Regions from separate parts of the Pseudomonas tussilaginis genome, predicted to be linked through region 3. Evidence: predicted binding sites of a transcription regulator. Region 3 holds the regulator's gene; each other region holds the start of a gene.
The links. Region 3 encodes sigma-54, which starts transcription at its own class of promoters, with help from an activator protein. Its sites were predicted from a motif close to ANTGGCATNNANNTTGCTNT; they were not measured.
Positions count from the first base shown of each region.

Region 1: the regulator sigma-54 is predicted to act here: its motif matches at 2,587-2,606, upstream of glnA (glutamate--ammonia ligase).
Region 2: the regulator sigma-54 is predicted to act here: its motif matches at 3,132-3,151, upstream of CX511_RS08655 (CmpA/NrtA family ABC transporter substrate-binding protein).
Region 4: the regulator sigma-54 is predicted to act here: its motif matches at 4,076-4,095, upstream of CX511_RS18795 (flagellar basal body rod protein FlgF).

Region 1 covers NZ_CP088149.1:5,423,786-5,431,237, reverse strand. Annotated here, with positions in the region: gene glnL (nitrogen regulation protein NR(II)) at 1-690, opposite strand, end outside; gene glnA (glutamate--ammonia ligase) at 1,084-2,490, opposite strand; gene thiI (tRNA uracil 4-sulfurtransferase ThiI) at 2,823-4,277, shown strand; gene typA (translational GTPase TypA) at 4,406-6,226, shown strand; gene CX511_RS24430 (YkgJ family cysteine cluster protein) at 6,359-6,766, opposite strand; gene CX511_RS24425 (glycogen/starch/alpha-glucan phosphorylase) at 6,967-7,452, shown strand, end outside.
Region 2 covers NZ_CP088149.1:1,859,202-1,866,653, forward strand. Annotated here, with positions in the region: gene CX511_RS08645 (nitrate/nitrite transporter) at 1-843, opposite strand, end outside; gene CX511_RS08650 (ANTAR domain-containing response regulator) at 1,264-1,839, opposite strand; gene CX511_RS08655 (CmpA/NrtA family ABC transporter substrate-binding protein) at 1,855-3,069, opposite strand; gene CX511_RS08660 (quinone-dependent dihydroorotate dehydrogenase) at 3,221-4,243, shown strand; gene rmf (ribosome modulation factor) at 4,340-4,555, opposite strand; gene rlmKL (bifunctional 23S rRNA (guanine(2069)-N(7))-methyltransferase RlmK/23S rRNA (guanine(2445)-N(2))-methyltransferase RlmL) at 5,096-7,297, shown strand; gene CX511_RS08675 (sensor domain-containing diguanylate cyclase) at 7,402-7,452, shown strand, end outside.
Region 3 covers NZ_CP088149.1:4,750,359-4,757,810, forward strand. Annotated here, with positions in the region: gene CX511_RS21280 (KdsC family phosphatase) at 1-490, shown strand, start outside; gene lptC (LPS export ABC transporter periplasmic protein LptC) at 499-1,071, shown strand; gene lptA (lipopolysaccharide transport periplasmic protein LptA) at 1,058-1,585, shown strand; gene lptB (LPS export ABC transporter ATP-binding protein) at 1,586-2,311, shown strand; gene CX511_RS21300 (RNA polymerase factor sigma-54) at 2,491-3,984, shown strand; gene hpf (ribosome hibernation-promoting factor, HPF/YfiA family) at 4,062-4,370, shown strand; gene ptsN (PTS IIA-like nitrogen regulatory protein PtsN) at 4,383-4,847, shown strand; gene rapZ (RNase adapter RapZ) at 4,850-5,704, shown strand; gene CX511_RS21320 (HPr family phosphocarrier protein) at 5,725-5,997, shown strand; gene CX511_RS21325 (ZIP family metal transporter) at 6,016-6,909, opposite strand; gene CX511_RS21330 (superoxide dismutase) at 6,921-7,452, opposite strand, start outside.
Region 4 covers NZ_CP088149.1:4,223,360-4,230,811, forward strand. Annotated here, with positions in the region: gene flgJ (flagellar assembly peptidoglycan hydrolase FlgJ) at 1-563, opposite strand, end outside; gene CX511_RS18780 (flagellar basal body P-ring protein FlgI) at 575-1,684, opposite strand; gene flgH (flagellar basal body L-ring protein FlgH) at 1,697-2,392, opposite strand; gene flgG (flagellar basal-body rod protein FlgG) at 2,447-3,232, opposite strand; gene CX511_RS18795 (flagellar basal body rod protein FlgF) at 3,278-4,018, opposite strand; gene CX511_RS18800 (hypothetical protein) at 4,209-4,397, opposite strand; gene flgE (flagellar hook protein FlgE) at 4,470-5,795, opposite strand; gene flgD (flagellar hook assembly protein FlgD) at 5,827-6,534, opposite strand; gene flgC (flagellar basal body rod protein FlgC) at 6,550-6,993, opposite strand; gene flgB (flagellar basal body rod protein FlgB) at 6,997-7,404, opposite strand.

The DNA of each region.
Region 1 (7,452 bases), 670 kb from region 3:
GCTCGGGTCGTAATCGCGCACCAGGGTGATGCCGCCTTGGCTTTCAGCCTCGACCAGGCTACAGACCCGTTCGAGTACTTCATGGATATTGGTCATCGCCAGCGACGGCAATTTGTTCGAACCCAGCATGCGATCGACCAGGTTGCGCAGGCGGTCAGCCTCTTCAATGATCACATTGGTGTAATCCTTGAGGCCTTCCTCGGGCAGTTCCCGGGACAGCAGTTGGGCCGCGCCGCGAATACCGCCCAGTGGGTTCTTGATTTCGTGGGCCAGGCCACGCACCAGCAGCTTGGTGGTTTCCTGTTTGGACAGCTGGGCCTCTTCCTTGGTGATGCGCAGCAAGCGGTCGCGTGGGTGCACTTCGAGCAGTAACAAGGTCCGCCCGCCACTGAGGATCGGCGTTACCGCATAGTCGACGGTCTGGGTCTGGCCGGTCAGTGAGGTCAGTTGCGCTTCGCGCTTGGTGAATGGGTGGGCGTGTACCACCGCCTGGCGCAGGGAATTGAGCGCTTCAGGTGATTCGGTGAACAGTTCGCTGATGAATTGCCCATGGCTGCGCTGGCCGCTGATGGCCAAGAGCATTTCCGCGGCCGGGTTCATGTACTCAAGGCGCAACTCGGCATTGAGCAAGATGGTAGCGGTAGTCAGGTTGTCCAGTAGCAGTCGGTGCAGGGCATCGCTGATGGTCATGGGGCGTCGGTGACCTCTTTTGGCTCATGACGACCCCGGTTGTGCCAGGGTCGCGGGCGCTGGTTGTCTGCTGGTAACAAGAAAATGCAAAAAACAAACCAAGGCTCCGAAAAGAAGCGGATCTGCCGGATAAAGACCTGATTTTGCGCCAGTTATGGCTATAAAGCCCTGATCTGGCCGTTTGCTTGAACCAAAATGGGTTGATTTGCTCAGCTGTATGCTGGGGTGCGCACCAATATAGAGCATAGGGTAAGAATTACATTGCGAAGCGCAAATGGGCGGTGACGCGGACCAGAAAGGCCTCGCCGGCCCGTAGAAGGGCAGAAAAACAAAAGGCCTCCCGAAGGAGGCCTCTGTCTGTCGCGTTACGCCGCTTGCGCAGGCGTCACTGAATTAGCAGCTGTAGTACAGCTCGTATTCCAGTGGGTGTACAAAGGTACGGACCTTGATTTCTTCTTCGCTCTTCAGGGCGATGTAGGCATCGATGAAGTCATCGGAGAACACGCCGCCCTTGGTCAGGAACGCACGGCCCTTGTCCAGCTCTTCCAGGGCTTCTTTGAGGCTGCCGCACACCTGAGGGATCTCTTTCGCCTCTTCAGGCGGCAGGTCGTACAGGTTCTTGTCGGCGGCGTCGCCTGGGTGGATCTTGTTCTGGATGCCGTCCAGACCGGCCATCATCAGTGCAGCGAAGCACAGGTATGGGTTGGCCGCTGGGTCCGGGAAGCGCGCTTCGATACGGCGGGCTTTCGGGCTGGAAACGTAAGGGATACGGATCGAGGCCGAACGGTTACGGGCCGAGTAGGCCAGCATTACGGGTGCTTCGAAGCCTGGTACCAGACGCTTGTAGGAGTTGGTAGCCGGGTTGGTGAAGCCGTTCAGCGCCTTACCGTGCTTGATGATACCGCCGATGAAGTACAGGGCAGTGTCGGACAGGCCAGCATAGCCTTCGCCGGAGAAGGTGTTCTTGCCTTCTTTGGAGATGGACATGTGCACGTGCATGCCCGAGCCGTTGTCGCCGTACAGTGGCTTAGGCATGAAGGTCGCGGTGCGGCCGTAGGCGTCGGCAACGTTGTGTACGCAGTACTTGAGGGTCTGAACTTCGTCAGCCTTCTTCACCAGGGTGTTGAACTGCACGCCGATTTCGTTCTGGCCGGCAGTCGCCACTTCGTGGTGGTGAACTTCGATGACCAGGCCCATTTCTTCCATGGCGTTGCACATGGCAGTACGGATTTCGTGGTCGTGGTCGAACGGCGGAACTGGGAAGTAGCCGCCTTTGACGCCAGGACGGTGGCCTTTGTTACCGCCTTCTACGTCCTGGTCGGACATCCACGAGCCTTGCTCGGAGTAGATCTTGAACATCGAGCCGGAGATGTCGGACTTGAACTTCACTTCGTCGAAGATGAAGAACTCAGGCTCTGGGCCGACGAACACGGTGTCACCGATGCCGGTGGTCTTCAGGTACTCTTCGGCGCGGCGGGCGATGGCGCGTGGGTCGCGGTCATAGCCTTGCATGGTCGAAGGTTCGATGATGTCGCAGACCAGGATCAGGGTCGGTTCTTCGGTGAACGGGTCCAGTACGGCGGAGGAGTCGTCCGGCATCAGGATCATGTCGGAAGCTTCAATGCCTTTCCAGCCAGCGATGGAGGAACCGTCGAACATCTTGCCGGCTTCGAAGAAGTCTTCATCCAGGGCATCACGCGACGGCATGGTCACGTGATGTTGAATGCCTTTGGTGTCCGTGAAGCGCAGATCAATCCATTTAACGTCATGATCTTTGATGAGTTGAACCGACTTCGACATAGTGTCCTCCGGGGTGGGGTAGAGCGTGCCTGTGCAGCCCTTGAATTTGGGTGATGCCGGGCGCGAATAGTCGGCCAAGGCAACCTGCCTCACAAGGGAGCAAATTGCATGCCAGTGCCCCGGTTTGGATGTCTTGCCCGATTTCTACGCATTCCAGCCCCGTTTGGCGGAAAATCTACGGCATTCCTGCACTCATAAGAGGCGTAAATCAGGCTTGATGCCTCATTTTGGTGCGCGTCAAACCTTCTGTAGATTAATTGGTTAAACCTTGAGCAATTTCCGCTATAATCCGCGCCCCACTTTTTTAGTCGGCATTGCGCGCGCTGTTTTCAATGAAACTAATCGTAAAAGTCTTCCCAGAGATCACCATCAAGAGCCGCCCGGTTCGCAAGCGCTTCATCCGTCAACTGGGCCGCAACATCCGTACCGTGCTCAAGGACCTCGATCCTGCGCTCGCGGTTGATGGTGTCTGGGACAACCTCGAGGTGGTCACCCGCATCGAGGACGAGAAAGTCCTGCGCGAGATGATCGAGCGTCTGACCTGCATGCCGGGCATCGCCCACTTCCTGCAGGTCGACGAATACCCGCTGGGCGACTTCGACGATATCGTCGCCAAGTGCAAGACCCACTTCGGCCACCTGCTGGCCGGTAAGCGCTTTGCCGTGCGTTGCAAGCGCGGCGGCCACCACGACTTTACCTCGATGGACGTCGACCGTTATGTCGGCAGCCAGCTGCGCCAGCAGTGCGGCGCCGCCGGGATCGACCTGCGCACCCCGGAGGTTGAGGTACGCATCGAGGTTCGTGACAAGCGCCTGTACGTGATTCACAACCAGCATAAAGGCATCGGTGGCTACCCACTGGGCACGCTGGAGCAGACTCTGGTGCTGATGTCGGGTGGTTTCGACTCCACCGTCGCGGCCTACCAGATGATGCGCCGCGGTCTGATGACGCACTTCTGCTTCTTTAACCTGGGCGGCCGTGCCCACGAGTTGGGGGTGATGGAAGTCGCCCACTTCCTGTGGAAAAAATACGGCAGCAGCCAGCGTGTGCTGTTCGTCAGCGTGCCGTTCGAAGAAGTGGTCGGCGAGATTCTCGGCAAGGTCGACAACAGCTACATGGGCGTGACCCTCAAGCGCATGATGCTACGCGCTGCGACCAATATTGCTGACCGCCTTGAAATTGATGCACTGGTGACCGGCGAGGCGATCTCCCAGGTTTCCAGCCAGACCCTGCCGAACCTGGCAGTGATCGACTCGGCCACCGAGAAGCTGGTACTGCGTCCGTTGCTGGCCAGCCACAAGCAGGACATCATCGACCAGGCCAACCAGATCGGTACCGCCGAGTTCGCCAAGCACATGCCTGAGTACTGCGGCGTGATCTCGGTGAACCCGACCACCTGTGCCAAGCGTCATCGCGTTGACCATGAAGAGAAGCAGTTCGACATGGCTGTGCTCGAGCGCGCCCTGGAGCGTGCTCGCCTGGTGTCCATCGACAATGTGATCGATGAACTCGGCCAGGATATCCAGATCGAAGAAGTCAGCCAGGCGTTGGCCGGGCAGGTGGTGATTGATATTCGTCACCCTGATGCCCAGGAAGACCAGCCCCTGGAACTGGACGGCATCGAGGTCAAGGCCTTGCCGTTCTACGCCCTGAACAGTCGCTTCAAGGAGCTGGACGCTACGCGTCAGTACCTGCTGTATTGCGACAAGGGTGTGATGAGTCGCCTGCATGCCCATCATTTGCTCAGTGAGGGACATGCCAATGTGCGCGTTTATCGTCCGACATAAAACGCCGGGGTTGTATGGCGGGAGCATCCGCCATCGCCCTCCCGACCTGCGGGCCCGTTGAGCGCCATTCATTCATATTCGTCGCCTAGACTGGGCGGCAACCCGAATCCTCTGATCGAGATACACACGTGATCGAAAATCTGCGTAACATCGCCATCATCGCCCACGTTGACCATGGTAAAACCACCCTGGTCGACAAACTCCTGCGTCAGTCCGGCACTCTGGAGCGTAACGAGCTCAACGACGAGCGCGTCATGGACTCCAACGACCAGGAAAAAGAGCGCGGTATTACCATTCTGGCGAAAAACACCGCCATCAACTGGAACGGCTACCACATCAACATCGTCGACACCCCCGGCCACGCCGACTTCGGTGGCGAGGTTGAGCGTGTAATGTCGATGGTTGACTCGGTGCTGCTGCTGGTCGACGCCCAAGACGGCCCTATGCCGCAAACCCGTTTCGTGACCAAGAAGGCTTTCGAAGCCGGCCTGCGTCCAATCGTGGTCATCAACAAGGTTGACCGTCCGGGCGCGCGTCCTGACTGGGTTCTGGACCAGATCTTCGATCTGTTCGACAACCTCGGTGCCACCGAAGAACAGCTGGACTTCAAAGTCGTCTACGCCTCGGCCCTGAACGGCATTGCCGGTCTGGACCACACCGAAATGGCCGAAGACATGACCCCGCTGTACCAGTCGATCATCGACAACGTACCGGCGCCTGCTGTTGACCGTGACGGTCCGTTCCAGATGCAAATCTCGGCACTGGACTACAACAGCTTCCTGGGTGTTATCGGTGTTGGCCGTATCGCCCGTGGTCGCGTCAAGCCGAACACCCCGGTTGTTGCCATCGATGTCGACGGCAAGAAGCGTAACGGCCGTATCCTCAAGCTGATGGGTCACCACGGTCTGCACCGCGTTGACGTTGAAGAAGCCCTGGCTGGCGACATCGTCTGCATCAGCGGTTTCGACGAGCTGTTCATCTCCGACACCCTGTGTGCCCCGGACGCCGTTGAGGCGATGAAGCCGCTGACCGTCGACGAACCAACCGTTTCGATGACTTTCCAGGTCAACGACTCGCCGTTCTGCGGTAAAGAAGGCAAGTTCGTCACCAGCCGTAACATCAAAGAGCGTCTGGACAAAGAGCTGCTGTACAACGTTGCACTGCGCGTTGAAGAAGGCGACTCGGCTGACAAGTTCAAGGTTTCCGGCCGTGGTGAGCTGCACCTGTCGGTACTGATCGAAACCATGCGTCGCGAAGGCTTCGAAATGGGCGTTGGTCGTCCAGAAGTAATCATCCGTGAAGTCGACGGCGTCAAGAACGAGCCGTTCGAGAACGTCACTATCGACATCCCTGAAGATTCGCAGGGCAAGGTCATGGAAGAAATGGGTCTGCGTAAAGGCGACCTGACCAACATGGTTCCGGATGGCAAGGGCCGTGTACGCCTGGAATACAACATCCCAGCCCGTGGTCTGATCGGTTTCCGTAACCAGTTCCTGACCCTGACCAACGGTGCAGGCATCCTGACCTCGATCTTCGATCGCTACGCTCCGATGAAGTCTGGCCACATGTCCGGCCGTCAGAACGGCGTACTGGTTTCGGTAGAAACCGGCAAGGCACTGACCTACTCGCTGGAAACCCTGCAGGCTCGCGGCAAGCTGTTCGTTGAGCACGGTCAGGAGATCTACAACGGTCAGATCGTTGGTCTGAACAGCCGTGACAACGACCTGGGCGTCAACCCTACCAAGGGCAAGAAGCTCGACAACATGCGTGCTTCGGGTAAAGACGAAACCATCGCTCTGGTTCCACCTGTTCGCTTCACCCTGGAACAGGCTCTGGAATTCATCCAGGACGACGAGCTGTGTGAAGTCACTCCTAAGTCGATCCGTCTGCGTAAGAAGATCCTCGACGAAGGCGAGCGTACCCGCGCTGCCAAGAAAGCCAAGAACTGAGTTAGTTCAGGCTGAATGAGAACGCCCCCGGTCGAAAGACCGGGGGCGTTTTTGTTTGTGTAGGGTTTGAAAGCGTGTTGGCCCTATCGCCGGCAAGGCTGGCTGTGGGCGCGGGTCTTGCCGGCGATGCGTTTAGCGGCGCGCTGCAGGCTTGGGGATATACGCGCAATATCCTGGTCGCGGGCCGATCCGCGGGTGGTTGCGGCAGGTGTCCGGACGCTTGTCATAAATGGTGCACATGCGGCTCTTGCGATCCAGGTACAGGCAATCGTCGTTGCTCATCTGCGCCAGGGTGAAAATCCCCGACTTCTGATTGAATCGCTGGATGATGCCGTCCTTCTGCAAACGCTTGGCAATGTTCTTCGGTGGCTCTCCCACCTCGAACTCATCCACTACACCCATGCGGATCAGGTCTTTGATTTTCACTTCCGTCGGCAAGGTGCAGCAGGTCGAGTTGCAGCCTCCGCACATATGGCTTTGGTATTTCTGCCAGGTCTCCAGGCGGTCAACTTCGGCGGCGGCGATCAGGGTCGGTTTCATCAGGCTCAGGTTTTAGATGTTCTATATGGGCGCGCGATCATACCGGAGTTGATCAAAATGTGAACAACCATTTGCCGGTTACGTTGCCATCAGGTAGCGCTTTAGCGCAGAAACTCCCGAACCTACGCTTTCGCTCTGCGTCGAACGGTCTAGGCTGAGAAATCTCCATCCGCATTCGTCAATCTGATCGAGGACGTCGCATGTCTCAGGAACCACTCGCTCGTGACGCAGAGGTGGCCGCTTTTCGCACCGCTGTACTGGATAAGTTGACCTACGCCGTCGGCAAGGACCCGGAACACGCTTTCGATCATGACTGGTTCGAAGCCATCGCCCTGGCTGCCCGTGATCACATGGTCGATCATTGGATGGACCATACCCGGCAGATTTACCGCAGCAGTCAGAAACGGGTGTATTACCTGTCTCTGGAATTCCTCATTGGCCGTTTGCTCTACGACAGCTTGAGCAACCTAGGCTTGCTCGATATCGCCCGCGAGGCACTCAGTGGCCTTGATGTCGACCTTGAACGCATTCGTCTGCTGGAGCCGGATGCGGCCTTGGGCAATGGTGGCCTGGGCCGTCTGGCAGCGTGTTTTATGGAGAGTATGTCGACCCTGGGCATAGCTGCCCATGGATACGGTATTCGTTACGAGCATGGCCTGTTCCGCCAGGCCGTGGTCGATGGCTGG
Region 2 (7,452 bases), 2.7 Mb from region 3:
CATCGCCAGCAAGGTACGGATGCCGCCAAAGCGATCAGCCAGCGCGCCACCCAAGGGGCGCATCAGGCTGCCCGCGAAGACGCAGGCGGCAGTGTAATAGCCGGCCGTGACCGGGCTCAGGCCGTACTGGTCGTTAAAGTAGCCGGGCAGGGCGCTGGCCAGCCCGATAAAGCCGCCAAAGGTGACGCTGTAGAAAAACATGAACCACCAACTGTCGCGGTCACCCAGGGCCTTGAGGTAATCAGCCATGGCCTTGGGTTTGGGCCGTTGCGGGGCATTGCGCGCCAGCAGGGCGAACAGTGCCAGGGTCAGGAGCAGCGGAATCACGGCGAAGCCGAAGACAGAGTTCCAGCCAAAACTGGCAGCCAGCACCGGTGCCAGCAGCGCGGCGAACACCGTACCGGAGTTGCCAGCGCCAGCAATGCCCATGGCCTTGCCTTGGTGCTGGGCCGGGTACCACTGCGAGGCCAGTGGCAGGGAGACAGCAAAGGAGGCGCCGGCGACGCCGAGGAAGACGCCGAGCAGCAGTGCCTGCTCATAACTGTGTATGCCCAGGTTCCAGGCGCAGAACAGAGCGATGATGACGATCACCTGGCCAATCAGGCCGGCGGTTTTCGGGGACAGGCGATCGACCAGGATGCCCATGACAAACCGCAGGATGGCGCCGGCCAGGATCGGCGTGGCGACCATCAGCCCGCGTTGCTGGGTGGTCAGGTGCAGATCGGCCGCGATCTGTACCGCCATTGGGCCGAGCAGGTACCAGACCATGAAGCTGAGGTCGAAATACAAAAAGGCAGCGAACAGCGTGGGGATATGCCCGGACTTCCAGAAACTCGTATTCATCGAACACCTCGTTGAACATTGCACTGCAGGTCGCGCCCTCAAGGGGCAGAAACGAAAAAGACGCCGCCTCCCGACCCGCTGTGGCGAGGGGGATGCGACGTCTTTGTCGTGAAGGGGCAACCGCCGTTGGCTACCAGTGCGATAGGTTGAGCAAGATGTGGGCCAGAGTGCGTTAGGCACTGTACGAAAAGCCTTGATACTCGGTGATGCTGCGTTGAAAACAGCCTCGGAATGCTCATTTACAACCCGTAAACTCCGCCTCCTCGGCTGTTTTCGCCTTGCCTGACCTTCGTCTCAAAACTTTTCATACAGAGCCTAGGGATGTGTTGGGGAATGCCGATAGATTTTTGTTGTGTTTGAGATCGAGCGCCGCGCGGGCGGCGCTCGATCTCAAACACAACAAAAACGCACCGACAAGCCCTACCCAAGCAAATCACTCATAGCAATGATCTGCTCAGCCACCTGCACCAATTTCTGTTGCTTGCTCATGGCCTGGCGACGCATCAGCGTATAAGCCTGCTCTTCATTACAGTCCTTCATTTTCATCAACAGCCCCTTGGCCAGCTCGATGCGTTTTCGCTCGGCCAATTGCTGATCACGGGCCTGCAGTTGCGCCTTGAGCGCCTGGTCGCTCTCGAAACGGACCATCGCCACATCGAGGATCGGCTGCAGTCGGGCGGCATGAATGCCTTCAACGATATAAGCGCTGACCCCCGCCTGGATCGCCTGGCGCATCACTGTCGGGTCATGCTCATCGGTAAACATGACAATGGGGCGCGGGCGGTCACGGCTGACCAGGATCACTTGCTCCATGACGTCACGGCCCGGTGATTCGGTATCAATCAGAACCACATCCGGGCGCACCGTTTCAACGCGTGTCGGCAGGTCGATGGTCAGCCCTGACTCATCAATAACCTCAAAACCCGCTTCAACCAGTGCGCACTTCAAGCGTCCGACCTTCTTTGCGGTATCGTCGATCAACAGGATTCGCAGCATAATGGCGTCCCCTTGTCAGCGATGGGCGTGGGCAGCAGGCGTTTCGGCCAGCGCGTGCAAGGCAAAACTGTGGGCGTAGCCTGCAGGGTCGCTGCCATCCCAATAGCAGCCATCAATCAGCTGGCTGCGGCGCATGATCTGTGCGTCGCACGGCACGCCGATGGCGCTTGCAGCGTCGCGGTACAGCGCCAGTTGCTGCACCTGGCGCGCTACTGTCAGGTAATCGGGATCTTCACGCAGCAGGCCCCAGCGGCGGAACTGGGTCATGAACCACATGCCGTCGGACAGGTAGGGCAGGTTGGCCCGGCCCTGGTCGTGCAGGCGCAAGCCGTGAGGGTCGTGCCAGTGATTACCCAGGCCGTCGTGGTAGTCGCCGAGCAGGCGTGGTTCGATGCTACTCAAGGGCGCATCAAGGTAGGCATTGCCGCTGAGCAACTGGGCTGTGCTGCGACGGTTTTCCGGGCTCTGCTCGATGAATCGGCTGGCGGCCAGGATCGCCTTGATCAACGCCCTGGCCGTATTGGGGTACTGTTCGACAAAGACGCGGGTGCAACCCAGGACTTTCTCCGGATGATCAGGCCAGACCGATTGGCTGGTGGCGAGTGTGAAGCCATGGCCCTGCGCGACGGCATCCGCAGACCAGGGTTCGCCGACACAAAAACCGTCGATGCGCCCGGCCTGCAGGTGAGCGAGCATTTGTGCGGGCGGCACCACCACGCTGTTGACGTCATGCAAGGGGTGGATGCCTTGGCTGGCGAGCCAGTAGTACAACCACATGGCGTGAGTGCCCGTCGGAAAGGTCTGGGCAAAGGTCAGTTTTGTCCTGCTTTGGTGCACATAGCGCTCCAGCGCCTCGGGACGGGTCACGCCTTGACGCTGTAGCGCCGCCGACAGATGGATGCCTTGGGCGTTCTGGTTCAGGCCCATCAGCACCGCCATGTCAGTGGCACGGGTGCCGCCAATGCCCAGGTGCACGGCATAGATCAACCCGTACAGGCTATGGGCGGCGTCCAGTTCGCCGTTGACCAGTTTGTCGCGCAAGCCGGCCCAGGAGCTCTGGCGTTTGAGGTTCAGGCTCAGGCCGTAGGGCTGGGCAAAGCCTTGGGTCGCGGCAACCACCACCGAGGCGCAGTCGCTCAGGGCCATGAAACCGATGTCCAGGCTGTGCTTTTCCGGCGCATCGCTGCCGTTGACCCAGGCCAGAGGAGAGAAGGGAATGTCGTTAGTCACAGTGTCGCGCCTGTATCGAAGGTCAGGCCGGGCCGCTCGCGCGGCCGGTGTCTAGACACAACAAAGCAACGCATATGCCAAGGCGGCGCTGTCCCCCGGACGATGCCACCTATATAATCGCCCCCTCACTCACGTCGAGCTAAGCCCGCCCATGTATACCCTGGCCCGCCAGCTGCTGTTCAAGCTCTCCCCGGAGACTTCCCACGACCTGTCCCTGGACCTGATCGGCGCCGGTGGCCGCCTGGGTCTGAACGGCCTGTTGACCAAGGCCCCGGCCTCGTTGCCAGTCACCGTCATGGGCCTGGAGTTCGCCAACCCCGTGGGTCTGGCGGCCGGCCTGGACAAGAACGGTGCGGCCATTGATGGTTTTGCCCAGCTGGGGTTCGGCTTTGTCGAGATCGGCACCGTCACGCCGCGTCCGCAGCCGGGCAATCCCAAGCCACGCCTGTTTCGCCTGCCGCAAGCTGAAGCGATCATCAACCGCATGGGCTTCAACAACCTGGGTGTTGATCACTTGCTTACGCGGGTGCAGGCGGCGAAATACCGCGGCATCCTCGGCATCAACATCGGCAAGAACTTCGACACCCCGGTCGAGCGCGCGGTGGACGATTACCTGATTTGCCTGGACAAGGTCTATAACCAGGCCAGCTACATCACCGTCAACGTCAGCTCGCCCAACACCCCGGGCCTGCGTAGCCTGCAGTTCGGCGATTCGCTTAAGCAATTGCTCGACGCCCTGGCCGAACGCCGTGGGCAACTGGCGGTGCAGCATGGCAAGCACGTACCGCTGGCAATCAAGATCGCACCGGACATGAGCGATGAAGAAACCGCACTGGTAGCGGCTGCATTGATCGAGTCGGGTATGGACGCGGTGATCGCGACCAACACCACGCTGGGTCGCGAAGGGGTAGAAGGTCTCCCCCATGGCGATGAAGCCGGTGGCTTGTCGGGCGCGCCGGTCCTGGAGAAGAGCACCCACATCGTCAAGGTGCTGTCTGGCGAGCTGGGGGGTAAGTTGCCGATCATTGCCGCCGGTGGCATCACCGAGGGCAAGCACGCCGCGCAAAAAATTGCGGCCGGTGCCAGCCTGGTGCAAATCTATTCGGGGTTCATCTACAAGGGCCCGGCGCTGATTCGCGAGGCTGTGGACGCTATTGCCGCTATGCCGCGCTGAATCGCGGGCATAAAAAAGGGCCCCTTGAAGGGGCCCCTGGGCCGTAGCCCGCCGCCCGGATGGGGCGCGCATGGTTAATCGAAGTTAAATCCTCGCTCAGCCAACGGCGTGAAGTTCGTTGAGTCTATGAATACCCGCAGTGCCGGTCATACCGTCCCAGTTGTCGCCGCGTCCTTCGCGCCAGCCATTGATCCATGCCTGACGTACAGACGGTAGAGTAAAGGGGCAAAGCTCGCGGGATTTGCCGGTGACCCCATATTGGTAGCCACGTGAAAATGCTCGTTCCAACGGATCACGCTTAAGTCTTCTCATAGGGTGTTGCCCTCACTTGTTGACTGTAATGTCCCGTCGGCCTCTAGGAGGCCGGGCAGAATCGTTCTGCCGGTTTGCGCTCGCTGCCGGCGTCGCGAGCGAAAGTGTTGCCCCATTGCGGTGACAACCTGAGATGAGTTCTAACCAATACGCGACACAGTGTGAATGATCGTTTTGTCATAAGGGCGTAACCTTTCTGAGGGTCACAGGATAAGTAAATAAATGCGTCAGAGCAGGGTTTGACGCAAAGCCCGCTATGATCAGGGTTTGACCAGCGTTGAAGTCACTTGGCCAGTGCTGAGTGATAATTTGTAACAAGGCAGTCAATACGACGAAGGGGCATTTTTCACCCTGTTAATCGTGAAATTTTCATTCTGCCCAGCGATCAAAGACATTTCTGCCCCTGGCATACGTCTGATCGCCTGGGTGGCCCGGCACCCATTGGGTGCCATTCGAACGCTCGCTGGAAAGGCGTTCGATTAAACATCGGCAGGGCAATGCGCTTGCCCTCCACTTATTGCTCAAGGCACTGGATACCTCATGTCGGACCGTTTCGAACTCTACCTAACCTGCCCCAAAGGCCTTGAAGGCCTGCTCGCCGAAGAGGCCCGCGGCCTGGGCCTTGAAGAGGTGCGTGAACACACCTCGGCGATTCGCGGCTCGGCCGACATGGAAACAGCCTATCGGCTGTGCCTGTGGTCGCGTCTTGGCAACCGCGTGCTACTGGTGCTCAAACGCTTCAACATGAAGAACGCCGATGACCTCTATGATGGCGTGAACGAGGTCGAATGGCAGGATCACCTGGAGGCCAGTGGTTCGCTGGCCGTTGAATTCAGCGGTCATGGCTCGGGTATCGACAACACCCATTTTGGTGCCCTGAAGGTCAAGGACGCCATTGTCGACAAGCTGCGTACCCGTGATGGCGAGCGTCCCTCTGTAGACAAGCTCAACCCGGACTTGCGCGTCCACCTGCGCCTGGATCGTGGCGAAGCGATCCTGTCCCTGGACCTCTCTGGTCACAGCCTGCACCAGCGCGGCTATCGCTTGCAGCAGGGCGCTGCGCCGCTCAAGGAAAACCTGGCCGCCGCGGTGCTGATTCGTGCCGGCTGGCCGCGCATTGCCGCCGAAGGCGGGGCTCTGGCTGACCCGATGTGTGGTGTCGGGACCTTCCTGGTCGAAGCGGCAATGATTGCCGCCGACATCGCTCCCAACCTCAAGCGTGAACGCTGGGGTTTCAGCGCCTGGCTGGGCCACGTGCCAGCGCTGTGGCGCAAGCTGCATGATGAGGCGCAGGCGCGCGCGCAGGCCGGCCTTGCCCGTCCGCCGTTGTGGATTCGAGGTTACGAGGCCGATCCACGGCTGATTCAGCCGGGTCGCAATAACGTCGAGCGTGCGGGCTTGAGCGACTGGGTGAAAATCTATCAGGGTGAAGTGGGCAGTTTCGAGCCGCGCCCTGACCAGAACCAGAAAGGCCTGGTGATCTGTAACCCGCCCTATGGCGAGCGCCTGGGTGACGAAGCCAGCCTACTGTACCTCTACCAGAACCTCGGTGAGCGCCTGCGCCAATCCTGCTTGAACTGGGAGGCGGCGGTGTTTACCGGCGCGCCGGACCTGGGCAAGCGCATGGGTATTCGCAGCCACAAGCAGTACGCGTTCTGGAACGGTGCGCTGCCGTGCAAATTGCTGTTGATCAAGGTTCAGCCTGACCAGTTTGTGACCGGCGAGCGCCGTCAGCCTGAGCGTGATGCGCAGGGCAACGAAGACCAGCGTTCACCCGCGGCCATTGCCAGTGAGCCGGCGCGTTTGAGCGAAGGCGGGCAGATGTTCGCCAACCGTCTACAGAAAAACCTCAAGCAGTTAGGCAAATGGGCCAAGCGTGAGCAGGTCAGTTGCTACCGGCTGTATGACGCTGACATGCCTGAGTACGCCCTGGCCATCGACCTGTATCAGGACTGGGTACACGTTCAGGAGTACGCCGCCCCACGCTCCGTAGACCCGGAAAAGGCCCAGGCCCGTCTGTTTGATGCCCTGGCGGCGATTCCGCAGGCGCTGGGCATCGACCAGAGCCGTGTGGTGGTCAAACGTCGCGAGCGTCAGAGCGGCACCCGTCAGTACGAGCGCCAAAGCACTCAGGGTCAGTTCCTGGAGGTCAGCGAAGGCGGCGTCAAGTTGCTGGTCAACCTTACCGACTACCTCGACACCGGCCTGTTCCTCGACCATCGGCCAATGCGCATGCGCATTCAGCGCGAGGCGGCCGGCAAGCGTTTCCTCAACCTGTTCTGCTATACCGCTACCGCCAGTGTTCACGCGGCCAAGGGCGGTGCACGCAGCACTACCAGTGTCGACCTGTCGCGGACCTATCTGGACTGGGCGCGGCGCAACCTGTCGCTCAATGGCTTCTCCGACAAGAACCGTCTGGAGCAGGGCGATGTCATGGCTTGGCTGCAAGCGTGCCGTGACGAGTACGAGCTGATCTTCATCGATCCGCCGACCTTCTCCAACTCCAAGCGCATGGAAGGTGTGTTCGATGTCCAGCGTGACCATGTGCAGTTGCTTGACCTTGCGGTCGCGCGCCTGGCACCTGGCGGCGTGCTTTACTTCTCTAACAACTTCCGTAAGTTCCAGCTTGATGAACATCTGGCTGAGCGTTATGCCGTAGAGGAAATAACCGCGCAGACCCTGGACCCAGACTTTGCCCGTAACAGCAAAATTCACCGGGCATGGCGCATTCAGGCACGCTGAAACAGTCTTCTCCCGGGCCGTGAATTGCTTCATTAGTGGCTAATGGCTATAACTGAGGTACGGTCCGGGAAACGCTGCATGCTGGCGTTATGAGTGTTATCAATATGTCGATGCATGGCGTTCGTCCAAAGATGCTCGGCTTTGTCAGCGAAGAA
Region 3 (7,452 bases):
CAAACTTGCGGTGTTTGACGTTGACGGTGTATTGACCGACGGTCGTTTGTACTTTCTCGAAGATGGCAGCGAATTCAAGACCTTCAACACCCTCGATGGCCAGGGCATCAAGATGCTCATGGCCTCGGGTGTGACCACCGCGATCATCAGCGGACGCAAGACCCCGGTCGTCGAGCGCCGGGCCAAGAATCTTGGCATCCCCCACCTGTATCAGGGGCGTGAAGATAAATTAGTGGTATTGGACGAACTTCTCGGCCAGCTCAACCTAAGCTATGAACAGGTCGCCTACTTGGGCGACGACCTGCCTGACCTACCGGTGATCCGCCGTGTGGGGCTGGGTATGGCTGTAGCCAATGCCGCAGCCTTCGTCCGCGAGCACGCGCATGGAATCACCAAGGCCCGTGGCGGTGAAGGTGCAGCCCGCGAATTTTGCGAGTTGATCCTGCAAGCCCAGGGCAATCTCGACGCGGCCAACGCCCACTACCTGTAGAGCGACACATGTTCAGTAAAAAAATTCGCACTATTGCGCTGTTCAGTGTGATTGCCGCCTTGCTGGTGGCCGTCGGCTACTGGAACATCAGCCCAGAGAGCTTTCTCGACAAACCTGTCGCCAGCGTCGACGAGAAGGCCATCGACTATTACGCCACCAACGCCCACAGCGTGCAGTTCCTGCCTGATGGCAAAATGCAGTACGAGATGACGGCCGATAAGGTCGAACACCTCAAGGTCAGCGAAGTGACCTTGTTGACCACGCCAGACCTGCAACTGTATCGCGGCACCACCTACCCGTGGCACGTGCAGAGCGAAAAGGGCGAGGTCAACCCAGATGGCTCCGAAGTGGAATTGATTGACTCGGTACGGGTTGCCCGCACCGATGAAAAGAACCGCACCATGATCATTACCACCAGCCGCATGACGGTATTCCCGCAGAAGCAATATGCGCAAACCGAACAAGCCGTTAAAATCGACGGCGCCGGTGGCGTTACTACGGGCAATGGAATGAAAGCGTATTTGAAAGACGGCAGGATGGACCTGCTGTCCAACGTAAGAGGACAGTATGAGGCTCGTTAAAACCCTCCCCTTTTTGCTCAGCCTGAGCGCAGCACTGGGAAGCGCGAGCGCCTGGGCCCTGCCGAACGACCGTGACCAGCCTATCCGTATCCAGGCTGACAACGCGCACCTGGATGACAAGAAAGGGGTCGCCACCTACACCGGCGACGTCATCATCACCCAGGGTTCGATGATGATCAAAGGCAACACCGTGACCATTACTCGCGCCGCCAATGGCGATGTCGACGTCGTGACCTCGGTCGGTAACCTTGCCTATTTCGAGCAGCAGCAAAGCGCCGACAAACCGGACAAAATGAAAGGTTACGGCAAGCAGATCCAGTACCAGTCGCAAAAAAACCTGGTGGTGTTGACGGATCAGGCCAAGGTGGAAACCAGCGATGGCAACACCACTGAAGGCGAGAAGATCGTTTACAACACCCAATCCCAGGTTGCGACTGCCGGTCGCGGCGGATCGGTGTCAACGCCTCGCCCACGGATCGACATGGTGATCCAGCCGAAGAAGAAGGCCGAGTAAATGGCGACCCTCAAAGCCCAGCACCTGGCCAAGAGCTACAAGAGTCGGCAAGTGGTACGCGACGTCAGCCTGTCCATCGACAGTGGCCAGATCGTCGGTTTGCTCGGCCCTAACGGCGCCGGCAAAACCACCTGCTTCTACATGATCGTCGGCCTGGTCCAGGCCGATCAGGGCCGTGTCCTGATCGACGACCTGGATGTCAGCCACCAGCCGATGCACGGCCGCGCCCGTGCCGGTATCGGCTACCTGCCCCAGGAAGCGTCGATCTTTCGCAAGCTGTCGGTTGCCGACAACATCATGGCGATCCTCGAGACCCGCAAGGACCTTGATCGCGATGGCCGACGCAAAGAGCTGGAAAGCCTGCTGCAGGAATTTCACATCAGCCACATTCGCGACAACCTCGGCATGAGCCTGTCCGGTGGCGAACGTCGCCGCGTGGAAATCGCTCGCGCCCTGGCTACCGCACCGAAATTCATCCTGCTCGATGAACCCTTTGCCGGTGTCGACCCGATTTCGGTCGGCGACATCAAGCAGATCATCCATCACCTCAAGGCCAAAGGCATCGGTGTACTGATCACCGACCACAACGTCCGCGAGACACTGGATATCTGCGAAACCGCCTACATCGTCAACGATGGTCAACTGATTGCCGAAGGCGACGCAGAGACCATCCTGGCCAATGACCTGGTGAAAGAGGTGTACCTGGGCCACGAGTTCCGCTTGTAAGTTCGAGGCGACACAGCGCTTGCCATGGGCTGCTGACCCGGTGAAATCCGGCTTTATTGTTACAGTGCCCTAGGCAAACGCTCCAATTTCAGGCATATAATTTGCTTAAAGTTGGCGCTTCGGTGCCCTTGTAGTGGATGGCGCATGTGCGCCGGCAAAAAAGGTGTAAAGCCCCTGCCATGAAACCATCGCTCGTCCTAAGAATGGGCCAGCAACTGACGATGACCCCGCAGTTGCAACAGGCTATCCGACTGCTCCAGCTTTCTACCCTGGACCTCCAGCAGGAAATCCAGGAAGCGCTGGAATCGAACCCGATGCTCGAACGCCAGGAGGAAGGCGACGACTTCGACAACAGCGACCCGATGGCCGACAACGCCGAAAGCAAGCCGGTCGCCGAAGTCCAGGAAACCACCTTCCAGGAAACCACGCAAACTGTGGACAACCTGGAGGACGGCGAATGGAGCGAGCGCATCCCCAACGAACTGCCCGTCGACACCGCCTGGGAAGACATCTACCAGACCAGCGCCAGCAGCCTGCCCAGCAACGACGATGACGAGTGGGACTTCACCACCCGCACCTCGGTGGGCGAAAGCCTGCAAAGCCACTTGCTCTGGCAACTTAACCTGGCGCCGATGTCCGACACCGATCGGCTGATCGCGGTCACCCTGATCGACTGCATCAACAACCAGGGCTACCTCGACGAAACCCTCGAAGAAGTCTGCGAATCCTTTGACCCCGAGCTGGACATCGAGCTCGACGAAGTCGAAGCCGTACTGCACCGCATTCAGCAATTCGAACCTGCCGGCATCGGCGCACGCAATCTCAGCGAATGCCTGCTATTGCAACTGCGCCAACTGTCTGCCAGTACCCCGTGGATGGCCGAAGCCCAGCGCCTGGTACGCGATTACATCGACCTCCTCGGTAGCCGCGATTACAGCCAGCTAATGCGCCGGATGAAGCTCAAGGAAGATGAACTGCGCCAGGTCATCGAACTGGTTCAGAGCCTCAACCCACGTCCTGGCTCACAAATTGAGTCAAGCGAAGCCGAGTACGTGGTGCCTGACGTGATCGTACGCAAGGACAGCGATCGCTGGCTGGTCGAGCTCAACCAAGAGGCTGTGCCGCGTCTGCGGGTCAATCCGCAATACGCCGGGTTTGTCCGCCGTGCTGACACCAGCGCCGACAACACCTTCATGCGCAATCAGTTGCAAGAAGCCCGCTGGTTCATCAAGAGCCTGCAGAGCCGCAACGAAACCTTGATGAAGGTCGCCACCCAGATCGTCGAGCATCAGCGCGGCTTCCTCGATCACGGCGACGAAGCAATGAAGCCGCTGGTCCTGCATGACATCGCCGAGGCGGTAGGCATGCACGAGTCGACCATTTCTCGGGTCACCACGCAAAAGTACATGCATACCCCACGCGGCATTTACGAGCTGAAGTACTTTTTCTCCAGCCACGTCAGCACCTCCGAAGGCGGTGAATGCTCGTCCACAGCGATTCGCGCGATCATCAAAAAACTGGTTGCAGCGGAAAATCAGAAAAAGCCATTGAGTGACAGCAAGATCGCTGGTTTACTGGAGGCACAAGGCATCCAGGTAGCCCGTCGCACCGTCGCCAAGTACCGCGAGTCTCTCGGCATTGCACCGTCGAGTGAGCGCAAGCGACTGATGTAGCCCCTGAGATAGCCATCGCAGTTCAGTGGCAGGCGCAACACCTGCCTCTTATGCACGGGCAACAAAGGAGAAGCTGTATGCAAGTCAATATCAGTGGACAGCATGTAGAAGTCACCCAGCCGCTGCGCGAATACGTCGAGCAAAAACTCAAACGTCTGGAGGGGCACTTCGACAAGATTACCAATGTGACGGTAATCATGAAGGTCGAGAAGCTGCAGCAGAAGATTGAAGCAACGCTGTTTATTCCCGGCGGCGAAGTTGTTGCAAATGCCGAACACACAGACATGTATGCAGCGATCGATGCCTTGACTGACAAGCTCGATCGTCAACTGAAAAAACACAAGGAAAAACAGCAAAGCCTGCTGCAAGGTGCAGCGGCCCGCTGATCCCCCTCATCCATGATCCGACTTGAAACTATCCTGACCCCCGGCCGTTCCCTGGTGAACGTGCCGGGAGGCAGTAAAAAGCGCGCACTCGAACAGATCGCCAACCTGATCGGCAAAGAAGTACCCGACTTGGAAACCCAGGACGTGTTCGAAGCCCTGATTGCCCGTGAAAAACTGGGCTCCACCGGCTTTGGCAACGGTATCGCCATTCCCCATTGCCGCCTCAAAGGCTGCAAAGATCCGGTCAGCGCGCTGTTACATCTTGACGCCCCCATAGACTTCGATGCCATCGACGGTGCTCCGGTTGACCTGTTGTTCGTGTTACTGGTCCCCGAAGCTGCCACCGATGCTCACCTGGAGCTGCTGCGCCAGATCGCCAGCATGCTCGACCGCCAGGACGTACGCGAAAAGCTGCGTGCGGCCACCAGCAACGACGCGCTCTACCAGGTCGTTCTGGAAGCACAGAACGGGCACTGAATATGCGCTTGATCATCGTTAGCGGCCGCTCCGGCTCCGGTAAAAGTACCGCTCTCGCGGTCCTTGAGGACAACGGCTACTACTGCATCGACAACCTGCCTGCCGGGTTGCTGCCGCAGCTGGCCGAGAACGCCCTGATCAATACCGAGCTGATGCAGCCCAAAGTGGCGGTATCAATTGATGCACGCAACCTGCCCAGCCACCTCAGCCGCTTCCCGGAGTTGCTTGAGGAAGCCCGTGGCCGTCATATCCAGTGTGATGTGCTGTACCTGGATGCCGATGAAGAGACCCTGCTCAAGCGCTTTTCGGAAACCCGTCGGCGCCACCCGCTGACCAACGCCAATCGCTCGCTGGCCGAGGCGATCAAGGACGAGACTGAGCTGTTGGGGCCGATCGCCGACCTCGCCGACCTTAAAATCGATACCACCAACCTGAACCTGTATCAGTTGCGTGATTCGATCAAGCTACGCCTGCTAAACCAACCGGAGCCTGGCACCGCGTTCCTGGTTGAGTCCTTCGGTTTCAAGCGAGGCATGCCCGTAGACGCCGACTTGGTGTTCGATGTGCGCTGCCTGCCCAACCCCTACTGGAAGCCGGAGCTGCGCGAGCACTCCGGTTTGGAGCAACCGGTCATCGACTACCTGGCAGCACAGCCTGATGTCGAAGACATGTTCCAGGACATCTCCAGCTACCTGCTCAAATGGTTGCCACGCTTTGCCGCCAGCAACCGCGCCTATGTGACTATTGCCATTGGCTGTACCGGTGGACACCACCGTTCGGTTTACCTGACCGAACGCGTGGGCCAGTTGCTGCAGCAATCCTTGAAGAATGTCCAGGTTCGCCACCGCGACCTCTAGCCCACAGGACCACCGCCGCGATGCCCGCTCGTGAAATCACCATCATCAACAAGCTGGGGCTGCACGCCCGGGCTGCGGCAAAGTTCGTTGGCGTGGCCGGACGCTTCCCCTGCACGGTACGTATAGGCCGCGCACCGGACCGGCTGATCGACGGCAAGAGCATCATGGCCGTGATGATGCTTGCGGCGGGCAAAGGCACCCAGGTACACCTGCAGACCGAAGGCGAAGATGAAGACGCAGCGCTCGATGCCCTGGTCGAACTGATCAACAACTACTTTGACGAAGGCGAATGACCGCCCCCCGCTTTCCCCTCACGCCAACGCCGTATCCATCACCATCATCAAACAGAAGCCAATGCACAGCCCCAGGCTCGCCAGACGATGATGGCCGTTGCTACGTGATTCGGGAATGATCTCCTGAGTCACTACCAGCAACATTGCTCCGGCCGCACAGGCCAAGCCCAGCGGCAACAACAGCTGCGCTACGCTCACCAGCCAGGCACATATCACTGCCGCCACCGGCTCGACCAATCCAGACGCTGCACCAATGGCAAAGGCCTTGAACCGGGCCATCCCTGCCCCGGCCAACACCAGTGCAATAACTAGACCTTCGGGTACATCCTGCAAGGCAATACCCATGGCCAAGCTGTCGGCATCCGGCATACCGCCACCCGCCGACACCCCGATGGCCATACCTTCTGGGATGTTGTGAGCGATGATGGCAATGACAAACACCCATATCCGCGCCGCAATCACCGGTTGCTGGGCAGGGCCCACCAAGGCTCCGGGCGAAGCACCCGATACCTTGAGATCGACCAGGTACAGACAGAACGCCCCGAACAACACGCCGAAGCTGATTAGCGCGCCTGCGCCCCACTGATCCAAACCAATGGCCTGCGCAGCATCCAGGCCGGGCATGATCAAAGAAAAGGCCATCGCCGCCAACATCACCCCAGCGCCAAAGCCCAGCAATGTATCTGCCAACGCTACCGGCATGCTGCGGATCACCAGCACCGGCACCGCGCCCAGCGCGGTCCCCAATGCACACAGAGCACCGCCTTCGAGCGCGCGCATCATGCGCGGCTCAAGGTCCAGCCAGGCGATACCCTGCGCCACCAGCAAGGCACTGCCCACCAGCAGCAACAGGGTTCCAAGGGCCAGACGAAACAGGCGTACGCCACTTACGGACATCACATCTGTGCGCATACCGAAATGACTCACACCAGGGCGGCTAGATAACGGCGCTCGACTTCGGACCAGTCGATCACGTTGTAGAAGGCATTGATGTATTCAGGACGGCGATTCTGGTACAACAAGTAGTACGCATGCTCCCAGACATCCAGACCTAGAATCGGCGTGTTGCGGTTCATCAGCGGGCTGTCCTGGTTGCCACTGCTTTCTACTATCAGCTTTTTCTCCGGGGTCACACTCAGCCAGGCCCAGCCGCTGCCAAAACGCGTCAATGCGGCCTTGGTGAAAGCATCCTTGAAGACCTCGAAACCTCCCAGTTGCTCCTCGATTGCCTTGGCAGTTGCACCTTGAGGTTGACCACCCCCCTTAGGCGACATCACTGTCCAGAACAGTGAGTGGTTAGCGTGACCGCCCCCTTGGTTGATCACCGCATTGCGCAGTGTGTCTGGCAGTTGCTTGACGCTGGCGACCAGTTTTTCCACCGGCCACTCGGCAAACTTCGTGCCTTCTACCGCCGCATTGAGGTTATTGATGTAAGTCTGGTGGTGCTTGCTGTGG
Region 4 (7,452 bases), 530 kb from region 3:
GGTGCCGTGTTCGTAGCAGCCGGCACAGCGCCGGCTGCGGGCACCAACCCCGCCAGCAACCGATCTGTAAGCTTGCTTGGCAAGGCCAGGCGCCGCGAATTGAGGGCGGCCACATCGTTGCGGGTAACAGCAGTTTCCTGCGGCCGCTCGGCCACGCCCACTGCTGTTGCACCCAGCGGCTTGGGCGCGATGTCAAAACGCGGGAACGGGCTGGTGTTGCTCGCAGAGGCGGCTTTCTGCTTGGACAGCTGACGCATCAGCACATCCTGCAGGCCGATACCGCCCCCTTCGCGCGACATGCTCACCGCCAGCTGCTGGTCGTACATCTGCTGGTACTGCTTGGTGGTTTCGGTGTTAAGCGGGTTGTCTTTGGCCAGCACATCACTGGCCGAACGCATCGACTTGAGCATCTCGTTGAGAAACAGCGACTCGAATTCCTGGGCCACCTTGCGCAGGTTGGCCTCGCTGTCGCGATCACCGACCTTCAACGAGCTGAGTCGATTGAGGTCGGTGTAAGCGCCACTGTCGGCCATCGTGGTCATTGGGTTTTTCGGCATATCCATGCGAGCGCCCCTTAAATCACGATCAGGTCGGCTTGTAGCGCGCCGGCCTGCTTCAGCGCTTCAAGGATCGCCATCAGGTCACTCGGAGCAGCGCCCACCTGATTCACTGCACGCACGATTTCATCCAGGGTGGTACCCGGACCGAACTTGAACATCGGCTTGGCTTCCTGCTCGGCATTGACCCGCGAGCGCGGCACGACAGCCGTCTGGCCATTGGAGAACGGCCCTGGCTGACTGACAATCGGGTCTTCGGTGATGGTCACGGTCAGGCTGCCGTGGGTCACCGCTGCCGGTGACACCTTGACGTTCTGGCCGATGACAATGGTGCCCGTACGCGAGTTGATGATGACCTTGGCCACCGCCTGACCCGGATCGATTTCCAGGTTCTCGAGAATCGACAGGTAATCAACCCGCTGGCTTGGATCAAGCGGCGCAGTCACCCGCACCGACCCCCCATCCAGGGCCTGGGCCACGCCCGGGCCGAGCAGCTCGTTGACCTTGTCGACGATGCGCTTGGCGGTGGTGAAGTCTGGCCGATTGAGGTTCAAGGTCAGGCTGTTGCCCTGATTGAAACCACTGGGCACGGCACGCTCTACCGACGCGCCACCAGGGATGCGTCCAGCTGACGGCACGTTGACGGTGATCTTCGAACCATCGCGGCCTTCAGCGTCAAAGCCGCCGACCACCAGGTTGCCCTGAGCGATGGCATAGACGTTGCCGTCGATACCCTTGAGCGGCGTCATCAACAAGCTGCCGCCGCGCAGGCTCTTGGAGTTACCGATCGAGGACACGGTGATATCCACCACCTGCCCCGGCTTGGCGAATGGTGGCAGGTCAGCATGCACCGAGACCGCCGCGACGTTCTTGAGCTGCACGTTGCCGGTACCGGCCGGCACCTTGATGCCGAACTGCGACAGCATGTTGTTGAAGGTCTGCAGGGTGAACGGCGTCTGGGTGGTCTGGTCACCCGTGCCGTTGAGCCCCACCACCAGGCCGTAGCCGATCAGCTGGTTGCTGCGCACGCCGGAAATGCTGGCAATGTCCTTCAGGCGTTCAGCCTGCGCGACAAACGCGACGGACATCAAAAGCGCGGCGGTAATCAGCTGCTTGAAGTTGAACATGGTCATCCGAACCTAGAAAGGCCAAAGCGGGCTGAGGAAGAAACGGTCGAGCCATCCCGGCTGGCTGGCATCGGCAAACGAGCCGGTGCCCGAGTAAGTGATGCGCGCATCAGCCACTCGCGTCGAAGGCACGGTGTTGTCGGTGGCAATGTCATCGGCGCGAATCATGCCGGCAATGCGTACCAGCTCGTCACCGGTGTTGAGCGTCAGCCACTTCTCACCACGCACGGCGATGATGCCATTAGGCAGCACGTCAGCCACGGTGACAGTGATCGAGCCGGTCAGACTGTTGCCCTGCCCGGCCTTGCTGTCGCCCTTGGTCGCACGATCACCGCTGTAGCCCGCACTGAGACTCAGGTCGCCATCGCTGAACGGGTTGTTAGTGGTCATCGAGGAGCCGAACAACGAGGTCAGACCGATATCGGCCTTGCTGTTCTTGGCGATCTGCGAGTTGGCATTCTTGCTCGCCTGGGTACGCTCGTTGAGGGTGATGGTGATGATGTCACCGACCCGGAACGCCTTGCGATCGCTGTACAGGTTCTGGTCAAACCCGGCCTGGTAGATCGAGCCGTTGTTGGCCGCCGCCGGCAGTGGCGTACGCGGCAATACTGGCGCGTAGTACGGATCATTAGGCTTGGGCGGCGGCGAAACGCAGCCAGCCAGCACGCTGATCCCACTCAGGGCAAGTACGGATAACAAACGACTCATGACTCTGACCTCACGGTGTAACAGGCGCCGTTCAAGCGACCTCGAAGACTTCAATTACAGGTTCTGGGTAACGAACGAGAGCATCTGGTCAGCGGTGGAAATGACCTTGGAGTTCATTTCATAGGCTCGCTGGGTGGTGATCATGTTGACCAACTCTTCCACGGTGCTGACGTTGGAGTTTTCCAGGGTCTGCTGCTGAACCACACCAAAACCGTTCAGGCCTGGCGTGCCCACCTGTGGCGCACCGCTGGCTGCGGTTTCCAGGAACAGGTTGCCACCCGTTGCCTGCAGGCCGGCCGGGTTGATGAAGTCGGCGGTCTGAATGTTGCCGATGACCTGCGCGGCCGGGTTGCCAGCGATGGTGATCGACACGGTGCCGTCACGGCCGACAGTAAAGGTCTGCGCCTCAGGCGGAACGACAATGGCCGGCTCCAGGGCGAAACCGCTGGCGGTGACGATCTGGCCATCGGAGTTCAGGTGGAAGGTACCGTCGCGGGTGTACGAGACCGTGCCATCGGGCTGCAGGATCTGGAAGAAACCACGGCCGTCGAGCGCCATGTCCAGCGGGTTTTCAGTAGTCTGCAGGCTACCCGCGGTGAAGCTCTTCTGAGTGCCAACAATGCGCACACCCGTACCCAGTTGCAGGCCCGAAGGCAGCTCGCTGTCCTGGGTCGACTGGGCACCGGCCTGGCGGCGGGTCTGGTAGAGCAGGTCCTGGAATTCAGCGCGATCACGTTTGAAGCCGGTGGTCGAGACGTTGGCCAGGTTGTTGGAAATGGTGGTCAGGTTCATGTCCTGAGCGGACAGACCGGTTTTACTCACCCAAAGAGCCGGAAGCATGCTGTTCTCCTCGTGCGCCTGTTTTACGGCGCTACGTCTGTGTAATTAGCCGATCTGCAAAACCCGAGCCATGGCTTCATCGCCTTCTTTGGCCGTGGTCATCATTTTGATGTGCAGTTCGAATTGACGGGACAGCGCCAGCACCGAGGTCATTTCCTCGACAGCGTTGACGTTACTGGCCTCAAGGAAGCCCGACACCAGTTTGACGTTGGCGTCAGCCACGGCGGGCTGGCCATTGCTGGTGTGGATCAAGCCGTCCAGGCCCTTACTCATGGTCTTGAGGTCAGGGTTGACCATCTTGATCCGGTCGACTTCAGCCATCACCTGTGGCCCCTCGCCCATGGCGCGGATCGTGATGGTGCCGTCTTCACCGACCTCGATCTTCTGCTCCGGCGGCACGGCAATCGGCCCGCCGTTGCCCATGATCGGCATGCCGTTGCCGGCACGCAGCACACCCAGGGCATCGATGTTCATGCTCGCGGTACGCACATAGGCTTCGCTGCCATCAGGCGCTTGCACGGCGATGAAACCGTCGCCACCAATGGCTACGTCCAGGTCACGCCCGGTTTCCAGCATCGAGCCTGGCGAGAAATCCGTCGCCGGGCGCTCGGTCATCGCATACGCACGCGCCGGAAAGCTGTCACCAAACACCGGCATCGAACGCGCCTGCTCCAGGTCACGCTGAAAACCGGTGGTGGAAATGTTCGCCAGGTTGTTGGCATGCGCCTTCTGCGCCAGCGCGTTCTGGCTGGCACCGGTCATGGCCACGTACAGCATCTTGTCCACAGTCTTTCTCCCCTGCGCTGGCGAACACTTGCCGTTCGCCGCTGCTTTGCAGTGCTTGTAGCAAGTTTCAAACCAACTTTGCAGAAGTGACCAAAAGCCCCGCCAGACAAGGGCTTGCGCACAGCAGGGGAATACGACGGGGAGATGCGCCGTCGAAATTACGGCGCCAGCTTGCCGCTAGCGGCAACGCTCAGTAAGCGCGGCACGCACCATTATTGAAGGGGCCGGCAAAGCGCTTCCAACCATCCCCCGGAGAAAACTGGGCACACACCAGACGCCCATCGGCCTGGCTCTCCCAACGATACCAAGGCGCAGCATCCGCCCTGACCTGAGCCATCAGCAATACCGCAAACAAGGCCAACGCCACTCGTTGCAACATGATCGATACCTCCGAAATGAAAGACCCCTTTCGAGAAAGGGGCCTGTCCACAGCTATCGCCTCACACCCACATCAGGTCATCTGAATGATGGTCTGCATGATGGTGCTCTGGGTAGAGATGGTCTTGGCGTTTGCCTGATAGTTGCTCTGCGCCTTGATCAGCTCGACCAGCTCGTTGGTCAAGTTGACGTTCGAGGCCTCCAGCGAGTTGGAAGCGATGGCACCCAGAGTACCGGTCTTCGGCGCATCAATACCCGGGATACCCGAGGAATAGGTTTCCGCCCAACGCGTACCGCCCATAGGCTGCAGGCCCTGCTCGTTGGCAAAGGAAGCAATCGCCACCTGACCAATCGCGCGCGACTGCTGGTTGCTGAAGCTGGCGAACATCACACCGCTGGAGTCGATGCTCAGGCTCGACAGGATGCCGGTAGCGTAACCATCCTGGCTCTGCGACAGACGCGTGGTCGGGGTGTTATAGGAGGTGGTCGCGTTCATGTCGATGGCGATACCACCCGCGCTCGCTTCCGAACCATTGGAGCCCCATACCGGCGGCTTGGCGTTTGGATCGGTAATGGTGGCAGGCACCCAGCCGGTCAGCTTGAAGACCTTGTTCTCCACTTCGTAGCCCGAACCTGCAGCGCCCGCCGTCATGGTGTCGACGCTACCATCCGGATTGAAGTTGATGGTCCCTTCCAGCGGCTGCGGCGGCTCCTGGCTCGGATCGAGCGGGTTGCGACCGTCGATCAGGGTGTACGACTTCCACTCATTGGTGTCGGTCTTGACGTAGTACTGATCCATGACGTGCTCGTTACCCTGGCTGTCATAGATCTTGGTGGCAAAGGTCTTGTTCCAGGTGGTGTCATCACTTGGATCGAAAGTGGTGGTTGCCGGGATGACCTTGTCCGACGAGTTGAGGTTGATCCCCTGATTGATCGAGGTGGTGGACTTTGGCGCCAACGCCGAGGTGTCGATCTTAAGATCAGTCAGCACGCCATTGATGATCTTGCCATTCTCATCCACACCGTAGCCGCGCAGGCGCAGGCCATCGGCGGTGACCACGTAATTGTCTTTGTCGGTCTGGAAGGCACCGGCACGGGAGTAACTGAGCGAGCCGTTGTCGCTCAGCACAAAGAAGCCCTGCCCCTGGATACCCATGTCCAGCACGTTGCCGGTATTGGTGATTTCACCGTTGGTGAATTGCTGCGACACCGAAGCCAGGCGCACACCGTTACCCACGCTCTGACTGCCGACGCCGAGCTTGTTGGCCGAGTAGACATCGGCGAATTCCGCGCGCGACGATTTAAAACCGGTGGTTGCAACGTTGGCGATGTTGTTGCCGGTCACGTCCAGTTGTTTGTTGGCTGCATAGAGACCGCTAAGGCCGATATTGAATGACATCTTTCAACTCCTTGTGCCGCGTTAGCCGGCTCTATATACCGATGGTTTGGACTTTGGACAGCGCGATGCTGCCCAGGCCAGCGAGATTGAGCATCATCTCGCCGCCGGTCTGACTGAGGGTGACGCTGCTGACCGTGGCGGGCAGCAGGGTGTACATATCCAACTGCTTGCCTTCGATGGTGGTTTTGGCGGCAAAGGTGTAGGTACCTGGATCAACCTTCTCACCGGCGTCATTGGTGCCATCCCAGACGAACTCGGAATTGCCGGCCTTCTGCTCACCCATATCGATGGTCTTGACCACCTTGCCATCCTTGTCGGTGATGGTGACGGTGGCGTTACTCAGCGACTGCGGCACTACCACGGAACCGGTGAAGCTCTTGGTGGTGTCGACCATGGCCTTGTCGGTCTGGACGATCACCGAGCGACCAACCAGCGATGACGCCTGCAGCGCCTGGGACGATTTGAAGTTGCCGGAAATCGCCGTCACCGTCTCATTGAGCGTGGTGATGCCTTCCAGGCTGCTGAACTGCGCCAACTGGGCAACGAACTCACTGTTGTCCTGAGGATCAAGCGGGTTCTGATTCTGCATCTGGGTAACCAGCATCTGCAGGAACGCGTCTTTGCCCAACGCCTGGTTGCCGCCAGCCTTGTTGTTGCCACCATTGTCGGAAGTCGGATTGGCCTTCTTGAGCACGTCATTCAGGTTTACCCCGCTTGGGGCATCATTAACACTTGCCATTGGCTTCGTCCTTTATCACTGACCCAGGGTCAGGACCTTCTGCATCATGGTCTTGGCCGTGTTCATCAACTCGGCGTTGGTTTGGAACGAGCGACTGGCAGAGATCATGTCCGCCATCTCCTCAACCACGTTGACGTTCGGGTAGTAGACGTAGCCGTCCTTGTTCGCCGCCGGATGATTTGGCTCGTAGCGTGCCTCAAGGTTGCTTTGGTCTTCGACCACGCCCAGCACCTGGACGCCCTGACCGGCAGCATCCTGATCCTGGAACAGCGACTGGCTGACGCCACCCTGCGCCTGCTGGAAGGTGGTGGCGAACACCGGATGGCGAGCACGGTAGGTCTGATCGATGCTCGATGAGACGGTCTCGGCGTTGGCAATGTTCGAAGCGACGGTGTTCAGACGCGTGGTCTGCGCACTCATGCCGCTACCGGCAATGTTGAAAACACTGGCGAGGGACATGACTTACTCTCCGCGCAGGGCCGATACCAGCCCTTTGAATTTACTGTTGAGCAGCGTAAAGCTGGCCTGGAAACCGACGGCGTTTTCCGCATAGCTCGATTGTTCAAGCTGAGCATCGACGGTGTTCTGGTCGACCGAAGGCTGCATCGGCGTGCGGTACTGCAGGGCTTCATCACCCATGCTCACCCCTTCGGCGTCGATGTGCCGGGCATTGGTGCGATCCAGGGAGAAGTGGCCCTTGCTGGTCTTCTCGCTCTGCGCCGCCAATACCGAAGCGAAGTCCATGTCACGCGCCTTGTAGTTGGGCGTGTCGGCGTTGGCGATGTTGTTGGCCAGCACTTCAGCACGCTGGGCGCGAAAGCCCAGTGCCTTTTCGTGAATGCCAAGCGCTTTGTCGAAGCTGATGCTCATGTCAGGGAAACCTTCGAAGGTTTTTCGTTGACTGAGTCAGAGCAAGAG